One region of the Vibrio sp. 1401 genome, then DNA from elsewhere that is predicted to be linked to it. Evidence: predicted binding sites of a transcription regulator. Region 1 holds the regulator's gene; each other region holds the start of a gene.
The links. Region 1 encodes CRP, which controls carbon source genes, mostly activating them, when cyclic AMP is high. Its sites were predicted from a motif close to TGTGANNNNNNTCACA; they were not measured.

Region 1 (5,385 bases):
AATCACGCTACCCACACTGATCATCCATGCCAAAGACGATCCGTTCATGACCGACGATGTGATCCCGAAGTTTGTTCTGCCAGATAACATTGATTACCGTCTCTTTGAACACGGTGGCCATGTTGGCTTCCTGACAGGAACGGCGTTAAAACCTAAGTTTTGGTTGGAGGAAGCGCTGCCCGCGTATTACGAAAGTATCGCCGCAGATTACCTTTCTGCTGTATCCAAGCAACGAACGCAGTAAACTAGCCGCTCATCATAAAAGTTAGAGGTATTTATGATCATTCCATGGCAAGACATTGCGCCGGAAACATTGGAAAACTTAATTCGTGAATTCGTCTTACGCGAAGGAACGGATTACGGAACCGTCGAGGTTTCTTTGCAAGACAAAATTGATCAAGTCAAAGCTCAATTGGAAAAAGGTGAAGCGGTTATCGTGTTCTCTGAGCTACACGAAACCGTCGATATTCAACATAAAACAAAATTTTAGACCCTTCACATTTTACCGTATCCCACTCGATGACAAGGTATTGTTACGTGCTATAGTGGGATATCGACCGTGCAGTAGTAACTCTACTGCACATTACAGGTAAGTAATTTTCGACAAGGTTTGTCATGTCAGCTAAACACCCAATTATTGCGGTTACTGGTTCGTCCGGTGCCGGCACGACCACTACATCTGAAGCCTTCCGTAAAATGTTCAATATGATGAACGTTAAACCCGCATGGGTTGAAGGCGATAGCTTCCATCGCTTTACTCGCCCAGAGATGGACATCGAAATCCGCAAAGCCCGCGAGCAAGGTCGACACATTAGCTACTTTGGCCCACAAGCTAATGACTTCCCGGGATTAGAAGAGTTTTTCCGTAAGTTCGGGCATGACGGCACTGGCAGCGTGCGCCGTTATCTGCACACGTTTGACGAAGCGGTTCCCTACAATCAAATGCCAGGCACGTTTACACCGTGGCAAGACTTACCCGAAAACAGCGACGTGCTGTTTTATGAAGGGTTACATGGTGGCGTGGTCGATGGCGATGTTAATGTTGCTCAACATGTGGATTTCTTAATTGGCATGGTGCCGATTGTGAACTTAGAGTGGATCCAAAAATTCGTACGTGACACTCGCGATCGCGGCCATTCGCGTGAAGCGGTAATGGACTCAATCGTGCGATCCATGGACGATTACCTCAACTATATCACTCCGCAGTTTTCTCGTACTCACATCAACTTCCAGCGCGTACCGACCGTTGATACTTCCAACCCACTTAATGCAAAAGGCATCCCTAGTTTGGATGAGAGTTTTGTGGTGATTCGCCTACGCGGTATCAAGAATGTCGACTTCCCATATCTGCTGGCCATGATTGATGGCTCATTCATGTCACGCCACAACACGATTGTCGTACCCGGCGGTAAGATGAGCTTTGCAATGGAGCTCATAGTTCGGCCTATCCTACAACAGCTCATCGAAACAGGGAAAATTGGCTAAAAACCTGCCTGCGAAGATGTTTACTTTTCATACCGTGATCATGTGCACAGTTTTGCTTACAAAATCTCAATCATGGCACGATTAAAATCAAGAAATCGTTTTCGAAAAAGGATACTATTTCTTACCGAAACACAAGAGAGCTTGCAGCATATAAAAAGTGCTCTTATTCTAGTAGGCCTAATTCAGGCTTAGCTAAAATATGGATAGCGCAAGCGTACCCTGCAGAGGAAGTGAGATATTATGGTTCTAGGTAAACCTCAAACCGACCCAACATTAGAGTGGTTTCTTTCACACTGTCATATTCATAAGTACCCTTCAAAGAGCACGCTAATTCACGCGGGCGAAAAGGCAGAAACTTTGTACTACATCGTTAAAGGTTCTGTTGCGGTTCTTATCAAAGACGAAGAAGGTAAGGAGATGATCCTTTCTTACCTAAACCAAGGAGACTTTATTGGTGAACTTGGTCTATTCGAGGAAGACCAAGAGCGCACAGCTTGGGTTCGTGCTAAATCTCCTTGTGAAGTTGCTGAAATTTCTTTCAAGAAGTTCCGTCAGCTTATCCAAGTAAACCCAGACATCCTAATGCGTCTTTCTGCGCAGATGGCTCGTCGTCTTCAAGTAACTAGCCAAAAAGTGGGTGACCTGGCGTTCCTAGACGTAACTGGTCGTATCGCTCAGACGCTTCTGAACCTTGCAAAACAACCAGACGCAATGACTCACCCAGACGGCATGCAAATCAAGATCACTCGTCAAGAAATCGGTCAAATTGTTGGCTGTTCTCGTGAGACAGTAGGTCGTATCTTGAAGATGCTAGAAGAGCAGAACCTAATCTCTGCTCACGGTAAAACCATCGTGGTTTACGGTACTCGTTAATCTCGAACTAGAGTGACACGAACAAAATTATAAAAGCCACCAATGGCAACATTGGTGGCTTTTTATTTACTCATGACCAAATGAGATAGGGTGCAGCGAACACTAATGAGTAAGCTTAACAGGTTAACCCTAAAACTTAGCCATTCGTACTTTCAAAGATTTTGTCAGCTGAAGCGGCCACGAAACCTGGGTACAAATCACCATTTTCCATCGGATAGCGCTTAGCAAATTCATAAAACCCGCCAGGGATAATTTCAGTGCCTTCGCTAAAACGAACCGCTACTTTATCTGCCATGGTCGATGACTGCTCTAGCAACACCTCAGGAGTGCCCTTCACTTCACCACCATTTTCATTAATGGTAAACCCAGCGGTACGCAGATGATCGTTTACCTGCTTCACTTCTTCATATTCATTGAGCTGGTTAACGCTCACCGTGAAGTGGTTTGCTCCGTAACCATGCGCCGCAAGCCAAGATGCGTACTCACTTTCTTTAGCCAACGTTTGGTAATCAGCAAAGCTTAAATCCCACAAGCGTCCACCATGTAAGAATGCGCTATCTTTCAGCTTGTCAGCATCGATTTGTGCCACCAAATTTTTCACAATCTCTTGTAGCTCAGGCGAGCACTCTTCAACTTTTAGCTCACTAATAAATACTTTAGGTTGCTTCGGATCTGGGTGCTCATAGTGCTTAGCAACCAGCTTTTTGCTTTCGAAAATGTAATCACCACACGCCTTGTAACCAATAGCTACAAATGGCTTAGCTAGAGTTTCAATACCAAGAGGCGCGATATTGAAGGTACGTAAAGCTATATGATCATTAATCAGAGGCTCATCTTCTTGAAGCAGCTGATGCACTTTAGCAGCCGAAGGGCAAAGACGTTGAATGTAATCTTGCCATAGCGATTCAAATAACACATCGGGCGTCATAACGACTCCTTGTTACGAGATGTAGAGTTTAAAGGTAAGCGGAAGTTGGCTGCTCGTTCACAACAAAAGTTGTCCAGAATAATGAACGAGCAACCATCAACCTGTGACGGTAAATGCCAGTCAGTCAACACGCTTTTCCGAGTCTTTGCTCACTTTTCGTGTTCTGCCAACGATCACTACAACCCATACCTAAATGATGCGCCGGCAAGGTGAGCCGCAATGCATAGTTGCGACTCTATTATTAAAACTTATAGCGCTACACCTGGACTCAATGTTGCAGGCAAGACAGTTTCTTGACCTTCCATTGATGCCATTGGGTACGCACAGTAATCTGCTGCGTAGTAAGCGCTTGGGCGCAAGTTACCCGACGCCCCCGGACCACCAAATGGCGCATCACCGCTTGCCCCAGTAAGCTGGCGGTTACGGTTCACGATTCCTGCACGAATGTGGTCAACGAAGTATTCCCATTCTTGGTCGTCGGTTGAAACCAAACCAGCAGATAAGCCAAAGCGCGTATCGTTTGCTAGCGCCACGGCTTTGTCTAATCCTTCGTAGCGCACCACTTGCAGAAGTGGGCCGAAGTACTCTTCATCTGGTAACTCAGCAATGTTCGTTACATCAATGATGCCTGGAGAAACAAACGCCGCCTCTCCTGCTTTCGCTTCAATCAAGCTTTCACCGCCAAGAGACTGTAGATTAGCTTGTGCATCAAGAATAAACTTGGCTGCCGCGACCGAAATTTGCGGTCCCATAAATGGCGCAGGTTCTGCAAATGGTTGGTCTACGCGAATATTGCGTGTCGCTTCAACGAGTTTGGTGATAAGCGCATCGCCTTTTTCACCCAATGGCACATACAAACGACGAGCACACGTACAACGCTGCCCAGCACTGATAAACGCTGACTGGATGATGGTGTAAACCGTGGCATCCAAATCACCATATTTATCAGAGATCACCATCGGGTTATTACCACCCATTTCTAGTGCGAGCATCTTGCCCGGTTGACCCGCAAATTGACGGTGTAATACATGCCCCGTATTTGCGCTACCCGTAAACAGTACGCCATCGATGCCTTTTGCGTCAGCGAGCGCGATACCAGTTTCTTTCGCGCCTTGAACAAGGTTAATCACGCCTTTCGGCAGACCGGCTTCTTCCCATAGCTTCATTGCCAATTCACCCGTCCATGGCGTTTGCTCAGACGGTTTGAAGACTACCGTGTTACCAGCCAGTAGCGCAGGCACAATGTGACCATTTGGTAGGTGGCCTGGGAAGTTGTAAGGACCAAACACCGCCATCACGCCCAATGGGCGGTGGCGCAATACGATTTGGTTGCCTGCTGCTTCACGGCTCGCCTCACCAGTGCGGTCATGATAAGCGCGAATCGAAATGGCAATTTTACCTGCCATTGCCGCTGCTTCAGTGCGCGTTTCCCAAATTGGCTTACCAGTTTCTTTGGCAATGAGTTCGGCGATTTTTTCGCTGTTCTCTTTTACTTTCTCCGCAAAAGCCAACACGATTGCCTCACGCTCTGAAAATGGGCGCTTTTTCCAGTCAATAAACGCTTCACGCGCTGCAGATACCGCCTGGTTCACCTGCTCTGCCGTTGCACCTTTGCCTTGCCAGATCACTTCTTGGTTGTACGGCGACAGAGACGTAAATGCTTCACCCTGACCTTGTACCCATTCACCTGCAATCCAATGTGTCATTGTTTCTATCCTTAAATTCTGTCGTCTGTTACTGCGGAAGAAGGCGAACGAAATCCCCTTCTTCAACCGAAAGTGCATCCGCAACGTCTGGTGCGATCATTACGCTCTGTGTCTCTGCGTCATACGCCGCCTTAGTGACTGTCGCACGGAAGTTCTCGAAAGATGAATTACACATCAAGAAGTCTTGTGTGCTGGAATGTTCAGAGATTTTGACTTGCGCGCGGAATGAATGACGTACCGACTCAATATTACGCAGATCACACTCAACCGTTGGGCCACCATCGAAGATGTCGACGTAGCCTCGGTTGGTAAAACCTTCACGCTCAAGCAGCTTCAGCGCTGGACGCGTGTTGTCATGTACTTGACCAATCACGGCTTGCGCTTCTGGGCTGA
Region 2 (5,385 bases), on a different contig from region 1:
GCAAGGTATGGAGACAGTTGGCTAGTGCCATCAATAGCTGGAAAGTCTCGCTCGCTTTGATACGCGTCACTGCGCTCCCGTGCAAATTCCCTAAGCTGCTTCAAAATATCATTAGTCGAAGCCAGCCAGTCTTCACTGGATTCTCGAGGATAGCTAAATGTGAAGCTTGAATTAAATCGAGCCGACTCTAATTGTTCGAGTACCTTTTTATTGAGTGGCGCTTGCTCGTGAGGTTTTACTACCGTCGGCATATGGAACTGCGTTAACCAAGCACGCTTGAATGGCGTAAATACCTTAAAATATTCGCCTTGCTTATTAAGAACCGTCGTTGGCGCGTGCACACATTTGTCATGAAACAGTTCAAATTCGATATCGTGAGAAGCTAACGCTTCACTTACTTGTGTATCCAGCTCTCGTTCGTTCACCTCATAATGAATGTTTGCCATAACAGACGTGGCTTCAAGTGTTTCCGCCCACCCACTAATCACATCTGTACAATCGGAAAACGACGGCACCTCTTTGTACAAAAAAGGAATATTAAGGCTTTCAAGCTCCTCGTTAAGACAAGCTAAGCGACGAGCAATGAGGTCTGCCTGCATCGGCGCCATGTGATGCTCCCGCCATTGCTCTGGCGTCGCGATAAAGCAAGCGACAACAGGCTGACCTGAATCCAACGCCGCTTTGAGTGCCGTGTGGTCTAACGCACGTAAGTCACGTCGAAACCATACTAAAACCATGGTAGCTCCTATCTTTTGTCTACTAAGTTAGGTGTAATTTCTCTATCACTTCAGAGCACCCCATCCGATCACCTAACTGTGCGTGAAGCATTTTGATGGACGCTACTTGTTTAGCAGCTAGCGCTTTGTTGGAGAAAAGGTAGATAAACGAACCATTTTCAACGACCTCGTGATCTAGTAGACCAGAAACATCATCAACCTTATCGATCAAAGTCGTGTGATACCCTTGTTCGCAAAGCTTCGCTGCTTGAATCCAACTCTCAGACTCTCTGTTTTGTTCAAAGCTAATGAGCAGACACTTTCCTTTGGAAGCGGCTTTGTTTTCAGAATCGATAACAAGGGCAAGTCGAGTGATCAAACAAGTCTGAAATAACCCTACCTGTAAAGATCGCAGCGATCCTTTTACCATGTCTAGCGCATCAAATACTGGGCTAATAAACTGATCAATAACGAGTTTTAGTGGATACTCTTTAAGAACAGAGGCAAGTAAACTCTCTGCTTTTCCTCGATTCAGGGTAGACAGCGCAAGCAGCATGTTTTCAACTTCTTCGAGTGTGCGAACCTCGTTTTTGACTTCGACATCGGCGCTTTTTCCTAGCAGCCCCTTCACTTTACCAATCGAAATCCCCTTCGCGAGCCAGCTCTGGACTTCGCGAATCGTATCGAGATCTTGCTGGCGATAAAGTCTGTGTCCTTTTTCAGTTCGCTGAGGTTGGATCAAGTTGTATCTTCGTTGCCAAGCTCTCAGCGTAACTGGTTTTACACCCGTGATTTCTGCGACATCTCGGATCGCGTATAGTTTTTCTTCTGAACTACAAACCATAGCGTAATCTCATCTCCTGCGGATACGGTTCTAAAAACTTCTGTTTTGCTAAATACTCGTCTGGGTAAGTATTTAAGTAATGCTTAATCAATGTAAGTGGTGCTAGCAGAGGCAGCATTCCGATACGGTAGTCGTGAATCACTGTCGCTAACTCTTCTTTTTCTTCTTTAGTTAGTGAGCGTTTGAAGTACCCTTGTAAATGCATCAACACATTTGTGTTGTTTTTGCGGCTAGCCCGATTCGTTAACGCCTTCATAAGTCCTAAACGATACTCTTGGTAAAAGTCTTCAATTTCATAATTAGCGACATCAGCGACTAAGCGGCCAAGGGAGCGGTATGACTCTGGGTGGTGTGCCATTAACGTCAGTTTGTAGCGCGAATGAAAGTCGATGATTTTGCCACGAGTAGGCTCACCATCCATCGAGCCGTAAAAGTCATTTAGACAAAATACTCGAGTAATAAAATTTTCTTTCAATACAGGGTCGTTAAGTCTGCCATCCTCTTCAACAGGCAACCAAGGCATTTTTTGCATCAATGTTTGTGTATACAAGCCAACACCTTCTTTCGCAGCACTGTTCTTGCTGTAAACCTTGACTCGCTCCATGCCACAAGTTGGTGACTTGGCACAAACGATGTAACCACAAAGCTGCTCGCTTTGAAGTTCATCTACTTTATTGGCCGAGTAAGTGAGCATATTGTCGGTATGATCATTTTCTGGATTTTTGGTTTCAACCAATGCAACACGCTCTTCATTAGAAACAAGACGAATTGTTGGACGGGGTACTGGCATACCTACGCCGACTTCAGGGCATACCGAAACAAAGTCAAAATACGGGCTGAGCTCTTTAGTCACAAAGTTGCTCACCTTATGACCAGAGTCAAAACGCACTCGTTCACCCAAAACACACGAACTGATACCTACTTTGATTGAAGATTCCATGATGACGCATCCCTATACAAAAAGTTTTGTTGTATAACTTATAGCAAGCCTTTCCAGATTGTACAAGAAAATAAGTTGTACAATTTAATCGTTTTACTTCACTCGAAAGTATTTCGATCAACCAGCTGTCAGAAAAAAGTTTGGCCCAAAAACAAAGAATTTGTGCGCGCAATCGACAAACTGCTCAAAAGCAAATCGATTGCTCTTTTGATTTCAACAGATTTGGTTATCAATAGTAGTTGCAGTTTCTAAATGCGTGGTTTTTGTGACTAAGCTCTCAAGGGGCTACTGTACGTCCCGATATTATTGCCTCAACGAAAACGAACAAGTTCAACAGAATTGGTAATAGCGTTCTATAATAGAGGCGTTTTATCAAAACAAAACTTTGGAGAGCACTTATGGCAACCCCACACATTAACGCACAACCAGGTGATTTCGCTGAAACAGTTCTAATGCCAGGCGACCCGTTGCGCGCTAAATACATCGCTGAAACGTTCCTAGAAGATGTGAAACAAGTTTGTGACGTTCGCAACATGTTCGGCTTTACTGGCACTTACAAAGGCAAAAAAGTTTCTGTAATGGGCCACGGCATGGGTATCCCGTCTTGCTGTATCTACGTACACGAGCTAATCGCTGAATACGGCGTGAAAAACGTTATCCGTGTAGGTAGCTGTGGTGCAGTACGTGACGACGTGAAACTAATGGACGTTGTTATCGGTATGGGTGCTTCTACAGACTCTAAAGTTAACCGTATCCGTTTCAACAACCACGATTTCGCAGCAATCGCTGATTACGGTCTTCTAGAAGAAGCAGTTAACCAAGCGCGCGCTCAGGAAGTGCCTGTAAAAGTAGGTAACGTATTCTCTGCAGACCTGTTCTACACACCAGAAGCAGACATCTTCGAGAAGATGGAAAAACTAGGCATCCTAGGTGTAGACATGGAAGCGGCTGGTATCTACGGCGTAGCAGCTGACCTAGGCGCGAAAGCACTGACTATCCTGACAGTTTCTGACCACATCATCCGTGGTGAAAAACTAAGCTCAGAAGAGCGTCAGAAGTCGTTCAACGACATGATGAAAGTTGCACTAGAAACTGCAATCAACATCTAAGAACAAATAGTAAGTAATAATTTGCAGCCAGAGTTATGCTGGCTGCCCGAATTATCCCGAGGGGGCGATTGTGTCTAACGGCGAACTGCCAAAAGACGCAGATGGGTTACAACTCAACTTTTGTAAAACATTGGCGTGTGACAACTTTGGATTGAGTGATGCAAAGCGTTACGTTCTGCAACATGCGAACCCTAAGCGTCCGGCGATGGTATGCCGTGAATGTGGAGCTTTCCCCCCCTTACTTAATAATCGCGATGTCGTGAACGAACTTCATCGCCTGCGGCACGTCCACAGTGACGGGTTGCCTGCTTGCCGTAATGATGATTGCGACAACTTTGGACTTTCTGTCCACACTCACAAACACCTCTATCACGCTTTCGGTTACAGTGGCGATCGCCAACGTTACCGCTGTAAAGTGTGTCAAAGTACCTTTGTCGACAAGTGGTCTGGTGCCAACAAGAAGCTTCAATTTCAAGAGAACTTGATGGGTTTATTGTTTACGGGATATTCCGTACGAGAAATCTGCCGCAAGCTTAGTATTAACCCAAAAACCTTTTACGATCATGTTGACCATATAGCTAGCCGCTGCCGCCGCAAGCTGGCAACCATTGATGCGCGCTGGGTAAACCACGCAACGCATTATGAATTGGCCTCAAACTATATTGCATTGCAACCGAACAGCAATAATGGTGTGTATTGGATTGTTTCTGGCGAAGCGCATTCTGGCTATATTCTTTGCCAGCACGTCAATTATTCCGCTGATGAAGAGCCAATCGCAACGCTCGATCATAATCCTTACGATGAGGTGTCTCGTTTTGTTTCCCAGGAGTATGTAGCGGAAGCAAGTGAGCCGCTTGCGGAACCTTCTTATCACCTCAGAGAGCGAATTGACCAAAAATACCAAACAATTTTGGCTCGCGGTAACGTAGAAGACCCTCTTGGTAATCTATCTGTATTTCATTACCCTTCAAAAGGGGCATTAGTCCGTCCGCCATACACCTCGTATGCACACTATTTGCACGTACTTGATATGTGCTGCCCAAACAAACGTGTATCTCTATACATGCCTCAAGATCCCCTACTACGTTCAGCTGCACTGAGCGTTTGTTTACCTCGTATTAAAGAGAAAAGTGTCGACTTGATGTACGTAGAAGAGGACGCTAGTTGGGACATGAGCACTCCCTTTGGCAAAGTCGATATCGCCTATATGAGTTGGTGGCGCGATCGTTGGGCAATCTCTAGTCAAAACGAAAACCACAAAGGCATTTGCTACCTCGCTGGCGATCAAAATGAGCCTGAAAAATGGTTTAACGTTGCGACAACTCGTCATGTGAAGTTTTATCAAAACCGCTTTCAGATTCTTTTCGAAAGCTTCATTAACGAGCCACGTCGCAAATTACGACCTGCTGGTATTTTACCTCTTTTAGATATATTCAGAGCTTGGCATAATTTGTGCTATCAGGATAAACAAGGTCTTACCGCTGCACAAAGGTTAGAAGTCTCTGATGCACCTTTGACAATCAAACAGCTCCTATCGTAGCTATTCTATTGGTAATTTAGATGTAGTAATTAGGGGTTGTAACGGTATACATTACGGCCCCTGATCGTTTACCAAAACGTTATCCGCATCGCTTTGGTAAAGAAACATGCATCTAACCACTTAATATTAGGTGTGATTTCCAGTTCGATAGTCATGGATGTGAACGTTGGATAAAAACCAAATTCAGCTAGAAGATGATCTCACTAAGCTTAAAGGCCAAATAAAATCGGCCCCTA
Region 3 (5,385 bases), on a different contig from region 1:
CGCAAGGCTCGCTAGAAATGGTGCAACGCGTCGAATCTGCCTCTGAAGAAGGCAGAAATGTTATGAGCAGTAACATCTCAACCATTAATCAACTAGAAACACGTTTGAACGAATCGGTTTCCGCAGTTTCTGAGCTACAAAAGATGAGTGGTCAAATTGGATCTATCCTTGATGTGATCCGCAACATTGCGGAGCAAACCAACCTACTGGCATTGAACGCGGCAATTGAAGCGGCTCGCGCTGGTGAACAAGGTCGCGGCTTCGCGGTAGTGGCAGATGAAGTACGAGTACTCGCATCAAGAACGACTCAATCAACCACTGAAATTGAATCCATGATCAGTAATCTGCAAGCTAGCTCGCAATCGGCGAACCAAGTCATACAAAGCTGTATGAGCGATATGGAGATGTCGGTTGAGCAAGCATCAAAAGCGAACAGCTCAATGGAAGAGATCCAGGCGCTAATCATCGAAATCAGCCAAATGAGTACGCACATTTCACAAGCAGCAGCAGAGCAAAGTGAAACATCAACAGACATTGCTCGCAGCATTGAAGATATCAACAGTATCGCCGATGAAAGTTTCCAAGCCATGTCGAGTATCGCACAAACCAGTGAATCACTGACCCACTTGGCTCATCAGCAAAATGAATTGGTCCACCGCTTTAAGTTATAAATACTTTATAACTAAGAGCATTAATTAGTGCAATCAACTGTATAAGGGCGACTTTTTGTTAAGTCGCCCTTGTTTTTTGTCGGCCATGTCTACATATGATAAATAAGGCCAGCTCATCCCCTTGCACAACTCTTTTCGAGCGGCCTCATAAAAAGGAAAATCTATGGCTGTTCATGTTGGTATTATCGACCAAGACCCAGTGAGATTGGTCACTCCTCTATTAGATAATCGTACGCTAAGCACACATATCGTCTTCATCGGAGACAAGAGCCAGTTAGATATATTTGACCGACTGAGTGCCGTTTTAGATCAACGAGAAATTACTTCTGAATTTTTTGAAATTCCATCCGCTGTTAATACATCGCTGATCAAACAAGCAATTCAAAAACTGGCAAAAGACCTTCATGAACGCGGCGAAGATGTAAAATTGAACGCGAGCTGTGGTCTTCGTCATCGCTTGTTGTCGGTGTACGAAGTTTTCCGTACCTATCGCTGGCCAATTTTTGTGGTTGAGCCTAGTAGCGATAAGCTTTGTTGGTTATACCCTGATGGCAAAGAAGATACCCAAGTCGAAGATCACATTACGATTGCAGATTACCTCACTATCTTTGGTGCACGCGGCGAGTTTCACCACGTTGATTTACCACCTCTTCTTGATAAAAAATTGTATGAACTTGGTGAACGATGGGCCTCAAATGCGCTTGAGCTTGGGCCAGGTCTAGCAACACTTAACTACCTTGCAACCACATGCCGCAAAGAACAAAAGCTTGATGTCGAGCTCTCCGAAAAACAGCAGGGCTACCGTGAGCTCAACATGTTGCTTTCAGATTTAGTAGAAGCAGAAATCGCCACCTATGAGAATGGCGTTTTAACGTTTGCAGATGAAGATGCTCGACGCTTTTCAAACGGTGAGTGGTTAGAAACTTTGGTTCACAGCACCGTGAAGCAAATCCAAGACACCATGCCGACGATCCAAGATCGATCGTTAAATGTTCAGGTTTATCGTAAACTTGGTGAAAGTGAAGTACGCAATGAGTTAGATGTCGCAACAGTTGTAAACAACAAGCTGCACATCATCGAGTGCAAAACCAAAGGCATGAGAGATGACGGCGACGATACTTTATATAAGTTAGAATCGCTTCGCGATCTATTAGGTGGCTTACAAGCGCGCGCAATGTTGGTGAGCTTCCGTCCTCTTCGTCACAATGACATTACTCGTGCTGAAGACTTAGGGCTAGCCCTGATTGGCCCTGATGAGCTTAAAGATTTAAGAACGCACTTAACGGCTTGGTTTAAAGACGCGGGCGGTTCAGACGAGATATAGTGCCATTAAGAAAAGCTAAAATTCACAACGATAAAAAGCAGCATTAATGCTGCTTTTTTTATACCTAAATTTTAGCTGTACGCATTTCTATAAGTAGAAAAAAACCAGAGGTTAGCCTCTGGTTTTTTCTGTTTGTTTAAATGCCAACTATAGCGGCTTAAAGCATTTTACGCGCTGCTTCTACAACCACTTTAATTGAACGCGCTTCCGTTTCTTTCAGAGTTGAATGATCTGGAATCTCTTTTTGTGTACGGTTGATGATAACACCAGCCACACAACCCGCTTTTAAACCAGAGCTCGCACACATTGTTAGCAGTGTTGCAGACTCCATCTCGAAGTTAAGTACGCCCATGTCTTGCCATTCTTGCATAGAGCCTTGGAAACGCTTAACAACACGACCAGAGAACGTATCGTAACGTTCTTGACCAGGGTAGAACGTGTCGCTTGATGCAGTCACACCCATGTGAACTGTAGCGCCAGACTCTTCTACCGCTGCTTTCATTGCGGTTGCTACTTCAAAGTCAGCAACTGCTGGGAATTCCATAGGAGCAAAGTGTAGGCTCGCACCGTCAAGACGAACTGACCCCGTCGTTACGATCATGTCACCCACGTTTACATGCGGTTGAATTGCACCCGTTGTACCAACACGTAGGAAAGTGCGAACACCAAGCTGTGCCAATTCCTCAACTGCGATAGAGGTAGAAGGACCACCAATACCTGTAGAACAAACCACAACAGGTTTACCGTCTAGCTCTGCACGGTATAGCGTGTATTCACGATGGCTTGCTAGAAATACTGGATTTTCCATTTGTTCTGCGATTTTTTGAACACGCGCTGGGTCACCAGGAATGATCGCTAGAGTCGCACCATTAAGATCAGCTTCAGTAACACCTAAATGGAATACAGCTTGAGACATAAGTCGCTCCTTATTGTGGCTTATTTTATGAACAATAAGCTCATTAATCAGTTATTGGGTACAGATGCACTGTAGCGAACCTTTCACCAACATAGAGTGATCACAATCACAATGACAAAATGTAATGAAAATGAAATTTCAAACAAAACTGGTATCGATCACACTTTAAGGGGCGTTAGATCATTTTGTTGCATAGCAATGCGTGATTTCAAGGACGAGAAAAACGTCTGATCGCATCAGGTGAATACGGTTAAAAAAAGCCCGATACACGAATGCCTCGGGCTATTAATGAGTGGGATCATTGGTTAGGTCAGTTATTTGATCTGTTTGGACTCAAAACGAAGTAATCTCAACGCATTCAATGTCACCAGTGCTGTTGCACCACTGTCAGCTAATACTGCAACCCACAACCCAGTAACCCCAAGTAAACTTGTCACTAAGAATACACCTTTCAAACCTAGCGCTAACGCGACATTCTGACGAATGTTACTTAGCGTCGCACGCGACAGTTCTATCATGGCAGGTAGCTCAATCAACCGGTTGTGTGTTAACGCCGCATCAGCAGTCTCGAGCGCAACATCCGTACCGCCTCCCATCGCAATACCAATGCTCGAAGCTTTCATGGCTGGAGCATCATTGATACCGTCTCCCACCATCGCAACGGTATGTTGTTGTGATAGTTTCTCGACGTAATGCACCTTGTCTGCAGGTAACAAACTCGCTTTATAATCCAAGCCTATTCTATTTGCCATTGCTTCTGCACTTCTCGGGTTGTCACCCGTTAGCATCACCGATGTGACCCCAAGTTCCTTCAACATTGCGATGGCTTGCTGGGCATCTGAGCGCAATGTATCTTGCCATGCGATCACGCCAATGACCTCGTCATCGTAACGAACAATGACAACCGTTTTACCTTGTTGTTCCAACGTAACCACTTGCTCTTTGGCTTCTTGAGAAAGTGGAAAGTCTGCCTTTGAAGGCGTGACCACTTGGACCATTTTTCCATCGACGTAACCAGTGACACCAGAGCCTACTTGCGCGGTTTTATCCAACGCTTCAGGAATAGTAAGCCCCTGCTCTTGCACTTTGGTAACTAAAGAAACCGCTAGAGGATGACTTGAACCAACCTCGATTGACGCAGTTAGGCTAAGTAACTTGTCTTCATCCATATCAAAAGCAAAGACGTCAGTCACTTCTGGTTTACCTTGCGTCAGTGTCCCAGTTTTATCAAATGCGACAGACTCAACCTTGCCAAGCAACTCAAGCGCCGCACCACCTTTGATCAATGCGCCCCGCTTAGCAGCTGCCGCCAAGCCAGAAGTGATCGCCGCCGGCGTTGAAATTACTAATGCACATGGACAAGCAATCAACAGAAGGGCGAGTCCTCGATAGATCCACGTTTCCCACGGTTGGGCAAATAGTAATGGCGGCGTAACGATAACCATCAGAGACACCAGCATCATTAGCGGCGTATACCAACGGCTAAATTTATCAAGAAAGCGTTCTAATGGTGCCTTACGAGATTCGGCTTCTTCAATCAAATGAAGAATTCGGTCTATCGCATTCTCGCCCTGACGGGAAGTCACCTGTAAGCGAACCACTTTATCGACAACCACAGCCCCGGCCATCACTTTGCCACCGGTTTGATGTTCAACGGGAACAGATTCTCCCGTTAACGCACTTTCGTCAAAACTCCCAAGCGCATCTTGCAAAACACCGTCGGCAGGCAAACGACCTCCAGGTGCGACTTCTATGATATCCCCTGGTTTAAGCTGAGCAGCTGGTACTTCTTTACGCTCTCCATCAATAATTAAAATTGAATTTTCTGGGACTAAGTCCATTAACGCCTGGACACCGCTTCGCGCGCGAGATGATGCATATGCTTCTAACTTTTCACCAATAAGGAAAAGCAATAACACCATTGCGGCTTCGGCGGTTTCACCTAAATATAAAGCGCCGAGCGCCGCTACACTCATTAACGTTTCAATCGCAAAAGGCGTACCGCTACGCGCCAACTTAAATGCTTTGAGCGCGATTGGGTATAAACCAAGTAAACACGTCAAAGTGAATAACCAAGCGCTTATTTGAGGGTCGATCTTAGAAATTACTGCCGCACTAGCCATTGCACCAGCAATCGAGAGAATTTGGATGTTGTCTCTTATGACGCCAAGCCAGCCTTTCTTTGTAGTGCTTGGTTTTGGAGCATCAAGTGAAGAGAGCGGGAAACCCGTTTTTTGGGCTGTCTGCTCTATCGTAGCTATCAGCTCTAGACCATCAAAATCGACGACCAGTTTTTCTGTTGCAAACAAAACCTTGGCTTGGCTGACGCCTTGTAAAGACGTAATGGCTTTCTCAAGCTTTTGCGCACAAGATGGGCAATCCATACCTGACACAAGCCAAGCGTTCCGAACGGAGGAATTACTCTCCCTTGTGGGATCGTCTTCCTCGCCTGTGTCAACGCTGCAGCCTCCTCC
Region 4 (5,385 bases), on a different contig from region 1:
GCAAGGTGAAACTGAGCAACTGAAAGGATCACTGGAAGATAATGTGATCGATGAGCTGCACACCGATGTGGTCGGAAACAGTCTGTTGGCATCCATGGGTAAACTCGGGCGCGACAATATGTATCTGTTGTCTCAGCTGGAATCTCATGAAATTGAAGCCTTTGTTGATGTTGAGCGCGACAGTCTGCTCCATCAATTGCAAGCGGATATTCTCAATCTTGAAGAACATCAAGATGACCAACAGATTGAAAACAGTCATCACAAACAAGTGGTTAGCTTGGGTGATAAATCACTGAGCCTACACGCTTGTCACAGCCCGATGCGTGAAGTGGAAGTGCTGCATGATCAACTGTTGGCGATGTTCGATGCTGACCCAACGTTAAAACCGCGCGATATTATCGTGATGGTCGCGGACATCAACGCTTACAGCCCTGCGATTCAGGCGGTCTTTGGTAACGCGCCGGGTGAGCGTTTTATTCCATATTCGATTTCTGACCGAACCGCCGATCAAGAGAGCCCAATTCTGGCCGCATTTATGCAGTTGGTGAACTTACCCAATACGCGCTGTTTGGCATCAGAACTACTCGAACTTCTGGAAACTCCGGCGATATTAAAGCGTTTTGAACTCAGCGAAGGTGATTTCTTACAAGCTAAACAATGGGTTGAGGAATCGGGAATTCGCTGGGGATTGGACGCCAATACCGGACGCGAATTTGAACTGCCGGAAACCCGTCAAAACACATGGCAATTTGGTATTCAACGCATGTTGCTTGGCTACGCGATGCCAGAATCCGCAGGTTTGTTTGAAACCGAGCAAGGCAGTTTGTCTCCGTACAACGAAGTGCAAGGCATGGGCGCAGAGCTGGCGGGCAAGTTGGCACACTTTATCCAACAAATTAGCACTTATCGAAGCAAACTTTCTCATGTTCAAACTATCGATGGTTGGCGAGAGACTTTGGTTTCACTGCTGGATGACTTCTTCTCAGTTGAGTTAGAAGGCGAAATGGCGCTCAAATCCATTCGCGATACGCTCAGCCAACTCAAAGAGCAGTTAGCTGATGCCGCATTTGATGATGCTTTATCGCCGTCGATCATCAGCCAATACCTTCAAAATAAATTATCTGGCACACGAGTCAGCCAGCGCTTCCTTGCTGGTCAAGTGAACTTTTGTACCCTGATGCCGATGCGCTCTATTCCGTTTAGAACCGTATGTCTACTGGGGATGAATGACGGCGTGTACCCGCGTTCTATGCCGCCAGAAGGCTTTGACTTGATGACAGGAAGAACCAAACCGGGCGACCGTTCGCGCCGAGATGATGACCGTTACCTATTCCTCGAAGCCATGTTGTCTGCACAGCAAACGCTCTACATCAGTTATGTTGGCCGTTCAATCCAAGACAACACCGAGCGAGTGCCTTCGGTTCTGGTTTCTGAGCTGATGGAATACTGTCACCAAAACTATTGTTTAAGTGGTGATGAAGCGTTGCCCGTTGATGAGTCTGGCGACAACTTATTAAATGCGTTGGTGAATACCCACGCCATGGTGCCGTTTAGCCCAAGTGCGTTCCAAGGCATGCATGCTAGCTACGCGAAAGAGTGGATTCCAGCGGCATTGACTCAAAGCAGTCAATCGCAAGGCTATGTCCGTCGTGATTTTAATCGGGCATTAGACGACTATCTGTTGGGAGCGACGTTCCCGCTTGAGCTCGACTTAGTCGAGTTGCAACGTTTCTGGCGTTTACCAGTGCAGTATTTTTTCAATCGTCGTTTAAAAGTAATCTTTGAACCGCCACTACCGGTGATGGAAGACGACGAACCCTTTGTTTTAGGTGGTTTGGAAAGCTATCAAATGCGTGATGAGCTGTTAGAAACCTTGCTTGAAGCGACATTGATGCAGCCAGAGAAAAAAACAGAGGTGCTTAAACACTTTATGAGTCAACAGCGCGCGCAAGGCAAACTGCCGGTGGGGGCGTTTGGTGATATCGAATTTGAAACCAACCGAGTTCAGGCGGAAGAGCTGGTGGATAAACTGGCGTTTTTATCTGGTGCGCCTCAAGACGATTTGGAAATCGACCTGACGTTTGATTCCTTGTTTGAGCGAAATGAAGGCGAAGAGAAAAACGTTCGCCTAACAGGTTGGCTAACTCAATGCTACCAATCCGGTTTGATTCGCTATCGAAGCGGTAAGATTCGATCGCAGGATTACCTTGCAGCGTGGATCGATCACCTTGCCATGTCGGCGTCGGGTCATGCTAAGAAAACTCACATCATTGGTTACGATCGTAAAGAAGGCGCGCTGCATTTGATCTACCCAGAAATTGCCGATGCGCAGTATGCCAAACAGCTACTGACTGAATTAGTTCGCTTATTTTTCGAAGGCATGACTAAGCCTTTGCCTTATTTCCCGAAAACGGCGTTGGCTTGTGTTGAAGCGGGCTTTAGCCGCGGTCAGTGGGTCGATGACGAAGAGAAATCTTTGAAGAAAATGGCTGACGCATTCAATGATGGCTTCATGAGCCCGGGCGAAGGCAGTAATGCGTACATCTCTCGAATTTGGCCTGCTTGGAATGATGAGTTGGCCTCAGAAGTTCGTTTGCTGACAGCATTAGTACTGCAAGGTGCGCGCTTAGCGGTTCAAGACGCTGATGATGTAAAAGCGTAATAAAGACAGCTGGATAAAGAGAAGGAAGAGTAGGGTGGCCGCCAGAAAATCATTATTTTTTGTAGGGCGTTCGCTGTACGGCCACAAGGTCAGAGGGACCATGATACTTTTGTTTAATTCATTTGAGTTGTGCCGCCAAAAAGGTTTGGCTTATCTCGTGGGGCGCATACTAACGGTACGTCTTATGGATAACCGTGAGAAAGATCTCACAAAGCTCTAAATTATCCAACTTGTTAAACATATTAATAGAATTTTTAACTATAGATCACATTTATTAGGTGATACGTCCTAGTAAATAATCCGGAGAGATTCAGCGTTATGGATCAAATGTCAGGTGCAGAGTGTCCTCTACATACGTTAGACCGCACAGAGCAACCTCAACCAACGCCACTAGAACCGATGACGTTTCCTCTGCACGGTGCGAGGTTAATCGAGGCATCAGCAGGTACAGGTAAAACCTTCACTATTGCAGGTTTATATCTGCGTCTTTTGCTTGGTCATGGCAGCGCGGAAACTCGACATCGCGTACCGCTTACGGTCGACCAAATTCTGGTTGTAACCTTTACCGAAGCGGCAACTGCGGAATTACGCGATCGTATCAGGGCAAGAATCCATGATGCGCGAATCGCGTTTGCGCGTGGACAGAGTTCCGACCCGGTGATCCAACCTTTGCTTAATGAGTTTGACGATCACAAGCAAGCCGCAGAAATTTTATTGCAGGCAGAGCGTCAGATGGACGAGGCGGCGGTCTACACCATTCACGGTTTTTGCCAACGTATGCTAACGCAAAATGCGTTTGAATCTGGCAGCCGATTTAATAACGAGTTTGTGACCGATGAAAGTCACCTAAAAGCGCAAGTTGTAGCCGATTACTGGCGCCGCAATTTCTACCCGTTGCCATTTACCTTGGCTGGAGAAATTCGCCAGCTATGGGGCTCTCCATCTGCGTTATTGTCTGACATCAGCAATTACTTAACTGGTGCGCCGTTAAGCCTTTCTGTTCCGGCAATGAAAGGCAGTTTGGCTGATCTTCATACTGAAAATTTGAAAAAAATTGATGAATTAAAAGCACAGTGGCGAGAAAGCCAAGATGACTTCTTAACGCTAATTTCAGGTTCAGATATTAACAAACGCAGCTACACCAAAAAGTCTCTGCCGACGTGGTTGGAGGCGGTAAACGCTTGGGCGGCAACGGAAACTACAGGTTACGATTATCCAGACAAGCTGGAGAAATTCGCGCAAAACGTCTTGTTGGAAAAAACACCGAAAGGCAGTGCGCCGCAGCATGCGGTATTTGAAGCCATTGAAACATTTCTTACCAACCCAATCAGCTTAAAAGCGCCACTGCTTGCTCATGCAATTGAACATTGTCGTGTGATGCTGGCTAACGCGAAAAATCAAAAACAGTGGCTCTCTTTTGATGATTTGCTGACGCAACTTTCTGCTTCTATCGATACGGACGAAAGCGAGCTTTTGGCTGAGCGTATTCGTACTTTGTATCCTGTCGCAATGATTGACGAGTTCCAAGATACCGACCCGCTTCAATACAGTATTTTCAGCCGTATTTATCTGAACAACCCAGAATGTGGTTTGTTTATGATCGGTGACCCCAAGCAGGCGATTTATGGCTTTCGTGGCGCAGACATTTTCACTTACATCAAAGCGCGTAACCAAGTAAGTGCCCACTACACGTTAGGAACCAACTGGCGTTCTAGCGCAGATATGGTGCAGGCGGTAAACCAAGTATTTGCTTTGCCAGACAGTCCATTTATCTATGATTCGGACATCCCGTTCTTACCCGTTAAGTACAGTCCCAATGCCGAAAAACGCATTTGGACTATCGGTGGCCAAAAGCAACCCGCGCTGACTTATTGGTTGCAAGAAGCGGACGATAAACCGCTACCAAAAGGCGAGTATTTGACTCGGATGGCGGAGGCGACCGCAAGCCAAATCCAAACCATTTTGACGCAGGCTCAACAGGGGCAAGCGTGTCTGGTGAATGGCGAAAAACAGAAAGCGGTTCAAGCGGGCGATATCGCGGTGTTGGTTCGAACAGGTAGTGAAGGTCGAATGATCAAACAAGCGCTGGCTGAACAAGGCATTGCCAGCGTGTACCTGTCTAACCGAGACAGTGTGTTTACCAGTTCAGTGGCGCAGGATCTACAGCGTTTGCTGCAAGCGGTGCTGACTCCAGAAAATGACCGTGCGCTGCGTGCAAGTCTTGCTTCTGAGCTGTTTGCCCTCGACGCAGCAAGTTTGGATGCACTTAATAACGATGAAGTGGTGTGGGAAAACGCCGTAAACGAATTCAAAGAATATCGCAAACTTTGGATTCAACGTGGTGTGCTGCCGATGTTGCGCGCGGTGATCAGCAAACGCCATATTGCCGAGCGATTACTAGAAGAAGGTGCGAGTTCACAGGGTGAAAATGGTGAGCGAGTACTTACCGATTTAATGCACATTGGTGAACTGCTTCAACACGCCAGTAATGAACTGGATAGCGACCACGGTCTGCTGCGTTGGCTCGCTCAGTCTATCAGTGATGCGGAAAACGGTTTGGGTGGCAGTGATGACCAAATCCAACGTTTAGAATCGGAACGTAACTTAGTGCAGATCGTAACTATTCACAAATCAAAAGGCTTGGAGTATGACCTCGTATTTCTGCCGTTTGTGTTCAGCTATCGAGAAGCCAGTGAAGCCAAATATTACGATGCAGCCAATGA

Region 2: a site for CRP is predicted at 2,765-2,780, ahead of deoD (purine-nucleoside phosphorylase). Genes of this name have one in related genera too.
Region 3: a site for CRP is predicted at 3,007-3,022, ahead of udp (uridine phosphorylase). Genes of this name have one in related genera too.
Region 4: a site for CRP is predicted at 2,856-2,871, ahead of recB (exodeoxyribonuclease V subunit beta). Genes of this name have one in related genera too.

Annotation. Positions count from the first base shown of each region.
Region 1 covers NZ_JAWOWF010000041.1:28,092-33,476, reverse strand. Annotated here, with positions in the region: gene R7Z77_RS18275 (hydrolase) at 1-244, shown strand, start outside; gene R7Z77_RS18270 (YheU family protein) at 278-490, shown strand; gene R7Z77_RS18265 (phosphoribulokinase) at 616-1,485, shown strand; gene crp (cAMP-activated global transcriptional regulator CRP) at 1,726-2,358, shown strand; gene R7Z77_RS18255 (DUF1338 domain-containing protein) at 2,495-3,286, opposite strand; gene astD (succinylglutamate-semialdehyde dehydrogenase) at 3,535-4,992, opposite strand; gene astA (arginine N-succinyltransferase) at 5,021-5,385, opposite strand, start outside.
Region 2 covers NZ_JAWOWF010000025.1:30,911-36,295, forward strand. Annotated here, with positions in the region: gene phrB (deoxyribodipyrimidine photo-lyase) at 1-737, opposite strand, end outside; gene R7Z77_RS13910 (MerR family transcriptional regulator) at 760-1,560, opposite strand; gene R7Z77_RS13915 (YbgA family protein) at 1,550-2,500, opposite strand; gene deoD (purine-nucleoside phosphorylase) at 2,899-3,609, shown strand; gene R7Z77_RS13925 (hypothetical protein) at 3,680-5,149, shown strand; gene R7Z77_RS13930 (hypothetical protein) at 5,316-5,385, shown strand, end outside.
Region 3 covers NZ_JAWOWF010000046.1:18,157-23,541, forward strand. Annotated here, with positions in the region: gene R7Z77_RS19395 (methyl-accepting chemotaxis protein) at 1-671, shown strand, start outside; gene R7Z77_RS19400 (DUF1887 family protein) at 835-1,995, shown strand; gene udp (uridine phosphorylase) at 2,153-2,911, opposite strand; gene R7Z77_RS19410 (zinc/cadmium/mercury/lead-transporting ATPase) at 3,226-5,385, opposite strand, start outside.
Region 4 covers NZ_JAWOWF010000024.1:4,536-9,920, reverse strand. Annotated here, with positions in the region: gene recC (exodeoxyribonuclease V subunit gamma) at 1-2,662, shown strand, start outside; gene recB (exodeoxyribonuclease V subunit beta) at 3,062-5,385, shown strand, end outside.